One region of the Klebsiella sp. R445 genome, then DNA from elsewhere that is predicted to be linked to it. Evidence: riboswitches for the same ligand, from Rfam matches in the RefSeq annotation. Region 1 holds a riboswitch; the other holds the start of a gene.
What was found. Region 1 has a riboswitch for thiamine pyrophosphate ahead of thiM (hydroxyethylthiazole kinase). Riboswitches for the same ligand answer to the same signal wherever they lie in the genome.
Positions count from the first base shown of each region.

Region 2: it holds a riboswitch for thiamine pyrophosphate, as region 1 does, so the genes downstream of both, thiC (phosphomethylpyrimidine synthase ThiC) here and thiM (hydroxyethylthiazole kinase) in region 1, are expected to answer to the same signal.

Region 1 is NZ_CP180446.1:4,909,278-4,916,921, forward strand. It holds gene ACMYSN_RS23140 (pectate lyase family protein) at 334-1,461, shown strand; gene yncE (YncE family protein) at 1,690-2,748, shown strand; gene ACMYSN_RS23150 (TonB-dependent receptor domain-containing protein) at 2,778-4,757, shown strand; TPP riboswitch at 4,849-4,945, shown strand; gene thiM (hydroxyethylthiazole kinase) at 4,980-5,756, shown strand; gene thiD (hydroxymethylpyrimidine/phosphomethylpyrimidine kinase) at 5,753-6,553, shown strand; gene fbaB (class I fructose-bisphosphate aldolase) at 6,755-7,644, shown strand, end outside.
Region 2 is NZ_CP180446.1:2,903,379-2,911,022, reverse strand. It holds gene thiG (thiazole synthase) at 1-316, opposite strand, end outside; gene thiS (sulfur carrier protein ThiS) at 318-518, opposite strand; gene ACMYSN_RS13600 (HesA/MoeB/ThiF family protein) at 502-1,257, opposite strand; gene thiE (thiamine phosphate synthase) at 1,250-1,885, opposite strand; gene thiC (phosphomethylpyrimidine synthase ThiC) at 1,885-3,792, opposite strand; TPP riboswitch at 3,879-4,031, opposite strand; gene rsd (sigma D regulator) at 4,085-4,582, opposite strand; gene nudC (NAD(+) diphosphatase) at 4,676-5,449, shown strand; gene hemE (uroporphyrinogen decarboxylase) at 5,489-6,553, shown strand; gene nfi (endonuclease V) at 6,563-7,234, shown strand; gene ACMYSN_RS13565 (YjaG family protein) at 7,277-7,644, shown strand, end outside.

The DNA of each region.
Region 1 (7,644 bases):
ACCCAGTTGCTATGTTTTCCATGTGTTACCGCCATTCCGTCGATCGCCGACGAACGGTAAATATGATCTACCTCCCTTTAATGCAAAATCGCACTTGAAGTTTTCATATATGCAGATTAATCTCATTCTGTAATTTTAAAGTGAAACATCATTTCATTTATGTTGTTGTAAATGGTGGTGGCTTGTAATACCTGGCTATTTATACTCTGTGGGATATGCCATTTGTTGTTGACATATTTTTATAAACTGGATCTCATTAATATTAAGTCATCACTATGATGTTAATGTTTGTTGAATAACAGCCGTTTTATAAAATACAAAAGGAGATTTGTAATGACAACAATCAATAATGTGCCTCCGCATAAATCCTGGCATGGTACGCCGCTGGGATGGGCCACCGAAGCCGGGGGAACGACCGGCGGGGGAACGTCGCCGGGGCATGCTTACTATGTCAGGAATATCACCGAACTGAGGGAGGCGATTGCGGCATCAGGTGACCAGCCGAAATGGATTTGGGTCGGCGGGCTAATTGATGCCAGCGGGGGTGTTCCCTACACCGACCGCCAGGACCAGTCAAAACGCGGCCGCATTTTTCTCGGCAGTAACACCACCCTGATTGGTATCGACAGCAATGCACAACTCATTGAATGTGCTTTGTTTGTTCAGGATGTCAGCAATGTGATTATCCACAACCTGCATATTGAAAACCCGGTGGATGTTGAGCCGCAATTCGAAGAGGGCGACGGCTGGAATGCCGAGTGGGATGGCCTCAGTATCGTCCGCGCTCACCACGTCTGGGTCAGCAATGTGACCTTCACCGATGGCCGTTTTACCATGGATAACTACAAGACCGTGGATGGCTGGAAATACGTTCAACACGACGGCGCGTTAGATATTAAACGGGCCTCTGATTATATTACGATCTCCCATTGCCATTTCACCTTACATGACAAAACTATTCTGATTGGTCATAGCGACAGTAATACAGAGGAAGATGCTGGTAAACTCCGGGTCACCTTCTATAACAATCTGTTTACCCGCATAGTGCAGCGTACTCCGCGGGTACGTTTTGGCAATATTCATCTTTTTAATAACGTATTTGATAATAGTATTAGCGATCCCATCTATAAATATCAATACAGCTTTGGCGTGGGCAAAGATTCAAGAACCCGCTCAGAATTTAATATTTTCCGGGTGCAAGGCGTCAGCGACTCCTGCAAAATGTATAAAGCATTTGGCGGCGAGTATCTGAGCGATAAAGGTTCGACATTTAATAGCGAACCGCCGGATCAACCAGGCCCCCCGGAAGTGCCTCCACCGGCATTAAATCCCTGCGGATTTAACACCGAGCATTTCGCTCCCCCGTATCACTATTCCCCGCATCAGCATTTAACCCCCGAGGTTGAAGAGGGGATCATCGCCAACGCCGGTTGCGGGCTGGATTACCGTGAGCTGGTTTAAACACTAGGTGAGGAGGGCAGCGCACCGTGGGTGCGCTGTACTTGCCCCGTCACCGCGAAACGACGTCATTTGAGAAGCGCCACCCTCGCGGGTTCGAGCGCGTTAAAACAGCTGCCGCTTCGATTACAACACAAAAAATGGTAGGAAATACGAAGGAATATGCGATTGCAAATAATATTCATTTTCATTATCGTTTGCATTCCGTAAACTACTGTAAAGAAATATTACATGTCTACAGCATCTGTAAAGAAAGCCGCGCTCTGCACGCTGGCTATTGCCGTTTCTCTTCATACTCTCTGCGCATCTGCAAAGGAGTTCAGTGAGAAGGTCTTTCGCTCGCAGCCCCTGGGACACGGGGTTTATGAGCTAGCCTACGACAAGCAGCAGCAGACGATTTATGCCGCCTCGGCACCCTCTTTTGAGAAAGATAAAACCGCTGGTGTGGTGTTCCGACTGGCGGCCGATTCTTTGCAGATTAAGGATAAAATCGCCACCGAGCGCCGCACCTTCGCGCTCTCGCTGGATGAAGAAAATCATATTCTCTATCTGGGCAATGCGCTGGACGGCTCGGTGATGCTGCTGGACACGCTCACGGGCAAGGTGATCAAAACCATTCAGTTGAGCGACGATTCTGATCCTGAGAAAAAGGCCCACGTTCGCGAAGTAGTGCTCGATAAGCATAACCAGCGCCTGTATGTCTCCGGGATCGGGCGTAAAGACAAAGGGTTACTCTGGGTCGTTGATACCCGTAAACAGCAGTTGCTGGAGACTATCGGGAAAATCGAACCGGTGGGATTTGCGGTGGATGCCACGGGTGAGAAGGTTTATGTGGTCACCGGCCACGGCGAGCTGGTTACCCTTGATGGCAAAACCTCGACGCTGCTCTCCCGCGTGAAGGTCGATCCGGCCGAGACCAATCACTACTTCCTCAATATCGCGCTGAATAGCGCCGCAGGCGTGGGCTATATCGCCGATACCAATACCCGCGACCTGCTGGTGGTGGACCTGCGCTCCGGCAAGCTGCTGCATCGCATTGCCACGCCGAACTCCATTGCCGTGCTGTATAACGCCGCGCGCGATGAAATCTATGTGACCCATCGTAACGAACGCTCGATTAGCGTGATTGATGCCAAAACCAACCGCGTCAAACACACCATCAAAACGGCGGCCATGCCGAACAGCCTGGTGCTTTCTGCCGATGCCAGAACGCTCTATGCCAGCGTCAAACAAGACGAAAAATCCGACCAGGCTGACTACGTTCTCAAGATTGATCTCACTACATTTTAAGGGCTTTTTTTGTGACGACTAAGACACGCATGGCCGTGGCGATTGCGCTCGCCATTGCCAACCTGCCGGCAGTGGTTTATGCAGCAGACAGCACCCCGGTCAACGAAGAACAAATGGTGGTGACCGCCACCGGCTTTACTCAGGAGCGACGCGAAGCGCCAGCCACTATCTCGGTGCTTGATGAGAAAGCGCTGAATACCCGTTCAAACCAGAACGTGACGGAAGCCATCCGCGAAATGCCAGGGGTGCTGGTCGGCAACGGCCACGGTAGCCTGGCAACCGGTGATGTGCAGATGCGCGGGATGGACTCTACCTATACCTCGTTTATGGTGAACGGTATTAAGCAGTCGACCCGCGAATCCCGGCCTTACGGACACCATATCGGTACTGAGGCGGCCTTTATGCCGCCGCTGGCCGCCATCGAACGGGTTGAAGTCATTCGTGGACCGATGTCCTCGCTGTATGGATCTGACTCTATCGGCGGCGTGGTCAACGTCATTACCAAAAAAGCGTACAACATCGATAAATGGACGGGGGTACTGGAGGATAATTACTTCCTGCAGGAGAAAAGCGAATACGGCAACACCAACCAGAGCAACGTTTTCTTGATGGGACCGGTGGTGCCGGGCAAACTCGGGGTAAGCGTGGCGGCGGATTATCTTGACCGTCGCGATGATGATAGCCCGGCTAAGCAGCGTTTTGTGAAGCACGAGGCGGGGAATCTGGATGCGACGATTTCCATGTCGCCCACCGATACCCAACTGTGGGATCTGAACGCCACCAAAGGCAATCAGGAGAAAACCCATAACGATAAGCAGTGGTACTGGGGTTTTGACCGCGATGCGGCCTCGCTTTCGCAGCACGCCTGGTACGGCGATGACCTGCTGGAGGTCAAAAACTTCATCAGCTACGAGAAAGCGCGCACGGAATATCGTGTGCCGGGCATGGATTCACAATTTATTAAACAGAATAACTTCGAAGCCAACAGCGCGAACACCTTTACCCTGGGCGATCACAAGCTGACGTTAGGTATTAACTTTACCCGCAACGAGCTGAATGACACCTTTGGTATAGAAGACAAGGAGGCGCCCGGCGTGACGCCGGTCAGCAAGATCACCCGTCACGGCTGGGCGGTCTTTGCAGAAGATGCCTGGATGATGGTGCCGGATTTCACCCTGACCACCTCGGCGCGTCTGGATCATGACAGCTATTTTGGCTACCACGTCACTCCTAAGCTGTACGGTAACTGGACCCTGAATGAAACCTGGGCGCTGAAAGGCGGCGTGTCCGCCGGGTATAAGAAGCCGGATCTGCGCGAGAACAACGCCGGTTTTACCAGCGTCTACGGCGCGTATCCTTACTCCGAAATCGGCATTGGTAATGATGACCTGAAGCCGGAGCAGAGCATCAACACCGAGCTGGGGGTGTACTGGCAGCAGGACGCGCTGGCGCTGGATGCCACGATTTTCCACACCAAATTCAAAGACAAAATCAGCGATCACACCATCTGTACGGCATCTGCGACCCAGAAGTGTCAGTACAATGGCTACACCGCGGACACCGTGTCGCAATACATTAACGTCGGTGATGCGGAGATCTACGGTCTGGAGCTGAACGGCGACTGGCAGGCCACCGCCGCGCTGAAAGCCAACGCGAACTATACCTACACCCACAGCGAACAGAAGAGCGGTGAGTATAAAGGGTACGCGCTGAGCGATTTCCCGAGCAGCATGGCCAACGTGTCGCTGACCTGGAATACGACCAACGATCTTGAGCTGTGGACCCGGGCAAGCTGGCGCAGCAACTCGCCGGATATCGGCAAGTCCACCTCCACCGAGGCCTACGCGCTGGTGGATCTCGGCGCTCGGTATCACCTGAATAAGCACGTCACCCTGATGAGCGGTATCTACAATCTGTTTGATGTGAACCCGATTTACAGCACCTCCTACCGACAGACCGCGATGCTGGAAGGGCGCCGCTACAATTTTGGCGGCCGCATCGAGTTCTGAGCATAAGGCAGGGGTTGTGTCTTTGGCTGGTGGCTGGCATGATCCACAACAGGGATTAACGAGCCGTTAATCCCAACTTATTGATTTTGATTTAAATGACTCGGGGTGCCCTTCTTTGTGAAGGCTGAGATAAACCCGTAGTACCTGATCTGGATAATGCCAGCGTAGGGAAGTCAGAGACCACAAGGTCGTTGCTTCTACGTCGCCTGGCTGGAGCACACGATGCAAACTGAGCCACTCAATCTCGCGCATATCGCGCACCTGCAACATCTGTTTCGCCGCCATTCCCCCCTTGTGCACTGCATGACCAACGATGTGGTACAGACCTTTACCGCCAACGTTCTGCTGGCGATCGGCGCCTCGCCGGCAATGGTTATTGACCCGCAAGAAGCGGCGCAGTTTGCTGCTATCGCCGATGGACTGCTGATTAACGTCGGCACCTTAACCGTCGACCGTGCGGAAGCCATGCGCGGCGCGGTGCTCAGTGCGCAAAGCGCCGGTAAACCCTGGACACTGGATCCGGTGGCGGTTGGAGCATTAACCCTGCGCAGCACCTTCTGCCATGAACTGCTGAGCCTGCAACCGGCGGCCATTCGCGGCAACGCCTCGGAAATTATGGCGCTGGCCGGCATGAGCGGCGGCGGGCGCGGCGTGGACACCACCGATACCGCCGCCGCGGCGCTGCCGGCGGCCCAGGCGCTGGCCCGACAGATCAATACCATTGTGGCAGTGACCGGTGAAGTGGATTACATCACCGACGGACAGCGCACACGCACGGTCAGCGGCGGCGATGTGCTGATGACCCGGGTGGTGGGCACCGGCTGCGCGCTCTCCGCCGTAGTGGCCGCCAGTACCGCCATGCCAGGCGACCGCCTCGAGAACGTTGCCGCCGCCTGCGGCCTGATGAAACAGGCCGGTGGCCTGGCGGCTCACGGCAGAGGACCGGGCAGTTTTACCCCGGCATTTCTTGATGCGTTATACGGGGAGCTGCAGGGATGAAACGGATTAATGCACTGACTATCGCCGGTACCGACCCCAGCGGCGGCGCCGGGATCCAGGCCGATCTGAAAACGTTCTCTGCGCTGGGGGCCTATGGCTGCTCGGTGATCACCGCGCTGGTGGCGCAAAACACCCGCGGCGTGCAGTCGGTCTATCGTATCGAACCTGACTTTGTTGCCGCCCAGTTGGATTCCGTGTTCAGCGACGTGCGCATCGATACCACCAAAATTGGCATGCTGGCGGAAACGGATATCGTGGAGGCGGTGGCGGAGCGCCTGGCCCGCTATCAGATCGACAACGTGGTGCTGGATACGGTGATGCTGGCGAAAAGCGGCGATCCGCTGCTCAGCGCCTCTGCGGTGGAGACGTTACGCAAGCGCCTGTTGCCGCACGTGTCGTTGATTACCCCTAATCTGCCGGAGGCGGCGGCGCTGCTGGATGCCCCCCATGCGCAAAATGAGAAAGAGATGCTGGAGCAGGGGCGGGCGCTGCTGGCGATGGGCTGCGGCGCGGTACTGATGAAAGGCGGCCATCTCGATAACGCCGAAAGCCCGGACTGGCTGTTTACCCGCGACGGCGAACAGCGCTTCACCGCGCCGCGGGTGCAGACCAAAAATACCCACGGTACCGGCTGTACGCTCTCCGCGGCGCTGGCCGCACTGCGCCCACGCTATGCCGACTGGGGGCAGACGGTGGCGGAAGCTAAAGGCTGGCTCTCTGCGGCGCTGGCGCAGGCCGATTCGCTGGAAGTGGGCCACGGCATCGGGCCGGTGCACCATTTCCACGCGTGGTGGTAAATCGGATAACGCTCCCCGCTGGCTGAGGGATGTCGACACCATTATCTGTGCCAGCGAGTCCCGATTCCAGCCGGTTAAAACCGCTGAAAAATGCGATCCCGGCTGGAAAATATGCTAAGTCGGTACCAGGCTTAACCTGCCCAAATACTTGGGTCAGGAAAAGACATGCCGGCTGCGGCCGGCGCTAACGGGAGCATAGCTATGACTGATATTACGCAGTTGCTTGGTAAAGATGCCGACAGCCTTTTACAGCACCGTTGTATGACCATTCCAGCTGACCAGCTTTATCTGCCGGGGTCAGATTATGTCGACCGGGTGATGGTAGATAACAACCGTCCGCCGGCGGTGCTGCGTAATATGCAAACCCTCTACAACACCGGGCGCCTGGCAGGGACCGGATACCTCTCCATCCTGCCGGTTGACCAGGGCGTGGAACACTCGGCAGGCGCCTCGTTTGCCGCCAACCCGCTCTACTTTGATCCGAAAAATATCGTCGAACTGGCTATTGAAGCTGGTTGCAACTGCGTGGCGTCCACCTATGGCGTGCTGGCCTCGGTTTCGCGCCGCTACGCGCACCGCATTCCCTTCCTGGTGAAGCTTAACCACAACGAAACCCTCAGCTACCCGAACACCTTTGACCAGACGCTGTACGCCAGCGTGGAGCAGGCATTCAACATGGGGGCGGTGGCGGTCGGGGCGACGATCTATTTCGGTTCCGAGGAGTCGCGTCGCCAGATTGAAGAGATCTCGGCGGCCTTTGAACGCGCGCATGAGCTGGGCCTGGTGACCGTGCTGTGGGCCTATCTGCGTAACCCGGCGTTCAAAAAAGACGGCGTCGATTATCATGTCTCGGCCGATTTAACCGGTCAGGCGAACCATCTGGCGGCCACCATTGGCGCCGATATCGTGAAGCAGAAAATGGCCGAAAATAACGGCGGCTATAAAGCGGTTAACTTTGGTTATACCGACGATCGCGTGTACAGCAAACTGACCTCGGAAAACCCGATCGACCTGGTGCGCTATCAGCTGGCGAACTGCTATATGGGCCGTGCCGGGTTAATCAACTCCGGCGGCGCGGCGGGGGGCGAAAC
Region 2 (7,644 bases), 2.0 Mb from region 1:
ACAGCCAGCGTGCATCCGGATGGATTTCGAGCTTCAGCCAGTGAGTGCCCAGCGCTTCCCGCGCCAGTCGGGCCGCGAAGATGGCTTCCTCCGCCGTTTTTGCCCCGGAGGTATTCGGCAACAGGCTGACGCCGGAGGCCAGTAATGGGGCGAGAATAGCGTCATTATGCTGGCGCAGATCGACGCGCTTTAGCGCCAGCGTGACCAGCTGGCTGCCCGAGGTGCGAATCGCTTCGACCATGACTTCCGGCGCAGAGAATTTCCCGGTACCGGTAAAAAGATGAGATTCAAACGTTTTGTCCGCGATACGTAACATGTCAGCCTCCGGCGATGACCTGAAAAAGCAGGACCCGATCGCCTTCCTGCAGAAGATGATGTTCCCACCGCTCGCGCGGTAGGACCTGTTGATTGAGCGCCAGCGCGATACCCGCCTGCAGCTGTTCTAACTGAATGAGCAGGGCGGCGACGGTGGTGGCTTCGATGCACTGCACCGGCCGATCGTTAAACCAGATCTGCATGCTGCCCTCCACAGACCGGGCAACTCTGCGCGCGCTGGAGCGTCAGATTGCGCCAGTGGCTGGTGCGGGCATCGAATAAGCGCAGGGTGTTGCGCGGCGTTGCCATACCGGAAAGCAAGGTGATGGCCTCCAGCGCCTGAAGGGTGCCCATCATGCCGACTACCGGCCCGATAATCCCCGCCGTACGGCAGTTACGTTCGGGTTCGGTGCTGTCCGGCCACAGGCAGCGGTAGCAGCCCTGATCCCACGGCGGCGTCAGTACCATCAACTGGCCGCCCAGGCCAACGGCGCTGGCAGTGATCAGCGGAGTCGCCTGTGCGACACAGGCGGCATTGATGGCCTGGCGGGTCGCCATGTTATCGGTGCAGTCCAGTACCACATCCGCTTTGGCGACCTCCTGGCGCAAAGCTTCGCCGGCCAGGTGTTGCTGTAACGTGACGATCTCAACCTGTGGATTGAGCCGGGCCAGGCGCTGCCGGGCGGCGGTGGTTTTCGGTTGGGCAATGTCATCGCTGGTGAACAGAATTTGCCGCTGCAGATTGCTGACGTGCACCTCATCATCGTCGGCGATAACCAACGTACCAATGCCCGCTCCGGCCAGATACAGGGCAGCAGGCGAACCCAGCCCACCGAGTCCCACAATCAGCACCCGGCTGGCCAGCAGCTTCTGTTGACCTTCGATGGCGATATCTTCCAGCATCAGCTGGCGGCTGTAGCGCATAAAATCGCTGTCATTCATCGCCTGCTCCCGCCATGTCCAGCAGCTGCGCGGTGGCCTGTTGCCAGTCCGCCGCCTGGGTAATGGCGCTGACCACCGCGATGCTGCCGACGCCGGTTTCCAGTACCTGTGGCGCGCGCGCCAGGCTAATACCGCCGATCGCGACCGTCGGGTAATCGGCCAGCCGCTGGATATGGCGGGCGAGCTGTTCCAGACCCTGCGGAGCGGAAGGCATCTGCTTGGTTTGCGTGGGGAAGACGTGACCCAGGGCGATATAGGAAGGACGTGCCGCCAGCGCAACGTCGATTTCCATATCGTCATGGGTCGACACGCCGAGGCGCAGGCCGGCATGACGAATGGCGTTCAGGTCAGTCGTCTCCAGGTCCTCCTGCCCTAAATGCACGCCATAGGCCTGATGTTTAACCGCCAACTGCCAGTAGTCGTTGATAAACAGCCGGGCGTGGTATTGACGCCCGAGCGCGATCGCGGCGATGACATCGGCTTCTACCTCGCTATCGCGCTTATCTTTGATGCGCAGCTGAATGGTACGTACACCTGCGTGCAGCAGGCGTTCGATCCAGACCACGCTATCGACGACCGGGTAGAGGCCTAAACGGAACGGGACGGACGGAAAATCGGGTTGATACATCAGGCTTGCTCCTTACGTAAATAGATCTCACCGCCGCGAGCGCGGAAGTCCTGCGACTTATCAGCCATTCCGCTTTCGATATTCTGGCGGGCGGCATAGTCCCGTACTTCCTGGGTGATTTTCATTGAACAGAATTTGGGCCCGCACATGGAGCAGAAATGGGCGACTTTGCCGGATTCCTGCGGTAGCGTTTCGTCGTGATAAGCACGGGCGGTGAATGGATCGAGGGCGAGGTTGAACTGGTCTTCCCAGCGGAATTCAAAACGGGCTTTGGACATGGCGTTATCACGGATCTGTGCGCCGGGATGGCCTTTCGCCAGATCCGCCGCATGGGCCGCAATTTTGTAGGTGATCAGCCCCTGTTTCACATCTTCTTTATTCGGCAGGCCGAGGTGTTCTTTCGGCGTGACGTAGCAGAGCATCGCGCAGCCAAACCAGCCGATCATTGCCGCGCCGATGCCGGAGGTGAAATGGTCATAGCCCGGGGCGATATCGGTGGTCAGCGGCCCCAACGTGTAGAACGGCGCTTCGTGGCAGTGCTCGAGTTCCTCGGCCATATTGCGGCGGATCATCTGCATCGGCACATGGCCCGGGCCTTCAATCATCACCTGCACATCGTACTCCCAGGCGATTTTGGTCAGCTCGCCCAGTGTGTGCAGCTCGGCAAACTGCGCTTCATCGTTGGCGTCCTGAATCGAGCCGGGGCGCAGGCCGTCGCCGAGGGAGAGGGAGACATCATAGGCGGCGCAAATCTCACAGATTTCGCGGAAACGCTCGTAGAGGAAGTTTTCCTGATGATGCGAGAGGCACCACTTGGCCATGATAGAGCCGCCACGGGAGACAATACCGGTCAGGCGTCTGGCTGTCATCGGCACGTAGCGCAGCAGGACGCCGGCATGGATGGTGAAATAGTCGACGCCCTGTTCTGCCTGCTCCAGCAAGGTGTCGCGAAAAGCTTCCCAGGTGAGGTTCTCGGCGATCCCGTTAACCTTCTCCAGCGCCTGGTAAATCGGCACGGTGCCGATGGGGACCGGGCTGTTACGCAGGATCCATTCGCGGGTTTCGTGGATATACCGTCCGGTGGACAAATCCATCACCGTATCGGCGCCCCAGCGCGTCGACCATACCAGCTTTTCTACCTCTTCTTCGATGGAGGAGGTGACCGCCGAGTTGCCGATGTTGGCGTTGACCTTCACCAGAAAGTTGCGGCCGATAATCATCGGCTCAGATTCCGGGTGGTTGATGTTGGCAGGAATGATGGCCCGCCCGGCAGCGACCTCATCGCGGACGAATTCTGCGGTGATATTGTCCGGTAGCCGGGCGCCGAAACTTTCCCCCGGATGCTGGTGGCGCAATACCTCCCCGCGAATACGCTCCCGGCCCATGTTTTCGCGGATGGCGATGAACGCCATTTCAGGCGTCACGATCCCCTGACGGGCATAGTGGAGCTGGGTGACGCATTTGCCAGGCTTCGCGCGCCGTGGCGTCAGCTGGCCACGAAAGCGCAGCGTATCAAGATCGTCATCGGCGAGGCGCGCTTTGGTATACTGCGAGCTGCGTTCCTGCAGCGGTTCGCTGTCATCGCGTGCATCAATCCATGGCTGGCGCAGCGTTGACAGTCCCTGGCGCACATCGATCGCCACGTCGGGGTCGCCATAAGGGCCGGAGGTGTCGTACACCGGGATCGCTTCGTTTTGTTCGTACTGCGGCTGGGCTTTATCACCGCCAATCAAGGTGGGACTGAGCTGGATTTCCCGCATCGGCACGCGGATCTCCGCCTGCTGGCCCTGAATGTAGATGCGTTGGGAGCGGGGAAAGGCGGTCCCTTCCAGGGTATGGATAAAATGCTGGGCGCGTTCGCGCTGTTCCCGACGGGTGAGTTTTGGTTCAGACTTTGTTGCAGACATAGCGCATTCCAGATGAAAAAGGACATGGCTTGTCAGACGACGGATGGAGTAACAGAGGCGATCGGTCCTGGAGGGACGGTCGCATAGGACAGTTTACTCTTGTTCCCTTCGCAGGTATTAGCCTGATCAGGTTCCGCGGATCCCGAATTAACGGTCTCAGCCTTTTCCGCTTCATCCTTCGTGCTGCCTTGAGGCATCACGAATGCTGTTGTGGAAAATGGGCACTCCGACAAGATACATCCCCCTCCAGCGAGGGGGAACGTATGTAAACTACTCGTTAACAGCGCACAACTCAAGCCGTCGGCGCGATATTGTCGCTGATGTTGTCTTTCAGGTTATGCGATATCGCCAGTACGATCAGCTTGTCTTCCAGCGCGAATCGCGCTTCCAGCGCTTCGCCGATATCGGACAGCGCCTGCTGAAATTCGAGATAGTTATCGTGGTCGATGGCGTTTTCGAGGCAGGAGTCGTAGCAATCCATAATCAGCTGAGTGTTGGCTTCCAGCTGCGGATAGAGTTTGGTGGCAGCCAAAAGTGGCGTATTGCCTTCCATTTCGCCAAGAATACGTTCATAAATATTAAAATGGCCGGAGGAGAGATAATCCACCAGGCTTTGGCAAAAATTATCCAGCGCCTTTTCGTTCAGTCGCATAAAGGATTCTTTGCCGGGCTTCAGGCCAACCAGCTTGTAGTAAGCCACGAGCAAATGCTTACGTACATGTAGCCAGCGATCGACCAGTTTATTACTGCCTCCAACACGTTCCGTTAGGTTTTCCAGCTGGTTTAACATGGTTGACTCCGCAAGTTTAAGAAAATAACGTTGCTCACCAAAATGTAAATATAATGTTAAAAGTGCCAGTAAAACGAAGGTAGTGCAATAGATATGGATCGTATTATTGAAAAATTAGATCGCGGCTGGTGGATCGTCAGTCACGAACAAAAATTATGGTTACCCGGCGGGGAATTACCACATGGCGAAGCGGTAAATTTCAATCTTGTCGGTCAGCACGCGCTGCATATCGGAGAATGGCAAGGTGATGCGGTGTGGATGGTGCGCCAGGATCGTCGGCAGGATATGGGATCGTTACGCCAGGTGCTGGATAGCGACCCGGGGCTGTTTCAGCTGGCGGGGCGCGGCATCCAGCTAAGCGAGTTTTATCGCTCGCATAAATTCTGCGGCTACTGCGGCCACCCGATGCACCCGAGCAAAACCGAGTGGGCGATGCTGTGCGGCCACTGCCGCGAGCGCTACTACCCGCAAATTGCCCCGTGCATGATCGTGGCGATCCGTCGGGACGATACGATCCTGCTGGCGCAGCATACCCGCCATCGTAACGGCGTACACACGGTGCTGGCCGGGTTTGTCGAAGTGGGGGAGACCCTGGAACAGGCAGTGGCCCGCGAAGTGATGGAAGAGTGCGGCCTGAAGGTGAAAAACCTGCGCTATGTGACCTCCCAGCCGTGGCCGTTCCCCCAGTCGCTGATGACCGCGTTTATGGCGGAGTATGATAGCGGCGACATTGTGATCGATAAAAAAGAGCTGCTGCAGGCAGGCTGGTATCGTTACGACGATTTACCGCTGTTGCCGCCGCCGGGTACCGTGGCGCGCCGGCTGATAGAAGATACCGTGGCACTGTGTCGGGCAGAGGCGGAGTGACGTGTTACACTGGCGTAAAATGGGATCAGGATGAATAACATGACCGAACTAAAAAACGATCGTTACCTGCGAGCGCTGCTACGCCAGCCTGTGGACGTGACCCCTGTGTGGATGATGCGCCAGGCTGGCCGCTATTTGCCGGAGTACAAGGCCACTCGCACGCAAGCGGGCGACTTTATGTCGCTATGTAAAAACGCCGAACTTGCCTGTGAAGTCACGCTGCAGCCACTGCGTCGCTACGCGCTGGATGCGGCGATCCTCTTCTCGGACATCCTGACCATCCCGGATGCGATGGGGCTTGGGCTGTACTTCGAAACCGGCGAAGGTCCACGTTTCACCTCGACCATCACCTGCAAAGCCGATGTCGATAAACTGCCGGTACCCGATCCGGAAGATGAACTCGGCTACGTGATGAATGCCGTGCGTACCATTCGTCGCGCGCTCAACGGCGATGTTCCGCTGATTGGCTTCTCCGGTAGCCCGTGGACGCTGGCGACCTATATGGTGGAAGGCGGAAGCAGCAAAGCCTTCACCGTGATCAAAAAAATGATGTATGCCGATCCGCAGGCGCTGCATGCCTTGCTCGATAAGCTGGCAAAAAGCGTCACGCTGTATCTGAATGCCCAGATTAAAGCCGGCGCGCAGTCGGTGATGATTTTCGATACCTGGGGCGGGGTGCTGACCGGTCGTGATTATCAGCAGTTCTCGCTCTACTACATGCACAAAATCGTGGATGGTCTGCTGCGTGAACATGAAGGCCGCCGCGTACCGGTCACGCTGTTCACTAAAGGTGGCGGGCAGTGGCTGGAAGCGATGGCGGAGACCGGCTGCGATGCGCTGGGCCTCGACTGGACGACCGATATTGCCGATGCCCGGCGTCGGGTCGGCCATAAAGTGGCTCTGCAGGGCAATATGGACCCTTCTATGCTCTACGCGCCTGCGGGCCGTATTGAAGAAGAAGTCGGGTCGATTCTTGCTGGCTTTGGTCAGGGCGAAGGTCACGTCTTCAACCTTGGGCACGGTATTCATCAGGATGTGGATCCTGAGCATGCCGGCGTGTTTGTCGAGGCAGTGCACCGACTCTCGGCGCAATATCACCGCTAAGGTATGGCGATGGATCTGACGTCTCTTCGTGCCAGCCAGCAGACGCTGGCCGGCTCGGTTATCCGTGAGGATCGCTGGGATCCGGATGCTTGCGGGCTGATCGGTGGCGCGGACGTCGGTTTTGAGCAAGACGGCGCAGTGACGCGGGCGGCCATGGTGCTGCTCGCCTACCCATCGCTGGAACTGGTGGAATATCAGGTGGCGCGGGTGGCGACCACCATGCCGTACATCCCCGGTTTTCTCTCCTTTCGTGAAACCCCCGCGCTGCTGGCGGCGTGGCAACAGTTGTCACAAAAGCCGGGTCTGTTATTTGTCGACGGTCACGGCATTTCCCATCCACGGCGGCTGGGCGTCGCCAGTCATTTTGGCCTGCTGGTGGATGTGCCGACCATTGGCGTGGCGAAAAAGCGTTTGTGTGGGCAGTTTACGTTGCCCGACGACGAGGTGGGGGCGCTGGCGCCGTTGATGGACAAAAGTGAACAACTGGCGTGGGTCTGGCGCAGTAAAGTGCGCTGTAATCCACTCTTTATCAGCACCGGCCATCGCGTCTCCCTCGATAGCGCGTTGACATGGGTTCAGCGTTGTATGCAGGGCTACCGTCTGCCAGAGCCAACGCGCTGGGCGGATGCGGTTGCTTCACGGCGTCCGGCGTTTGTGCGTTGGCAAGCAAATCACGGCTGATTCAGGTACACTGCGGCTAATTTCTGACTTCGAGAATTCATCATGTTACAAAACCCGATTCATCTGCGTCTGGAGAAGCTTGAAAGCTGGCAGCACGTCACCTTTATGGCTTGTCTGTGCGAGCGCATGTACCCTAATTACGCCATGTTCTGCCAGCAAACTGAGTTTGCCGATGGTCAGCTGTATCGCCGTATTCTCGATCTGATTTGGGAAACCCTGACGGTCAAAGATGCGAAGGTGAATTTTGACAGCCAGCTCGAAAAGCTGGAGGAAGCCATTCCGGCAGCCGACGATTACGATCTGTATGGTGTTTATCCTGCCATCGATGCCTGTGTCGCATTAAGCGAACTGATTCACTCGCGCCTGAGCGGAGAAACGCTTGAGCACGCGATTGAGGTCAGTAAGAGTTC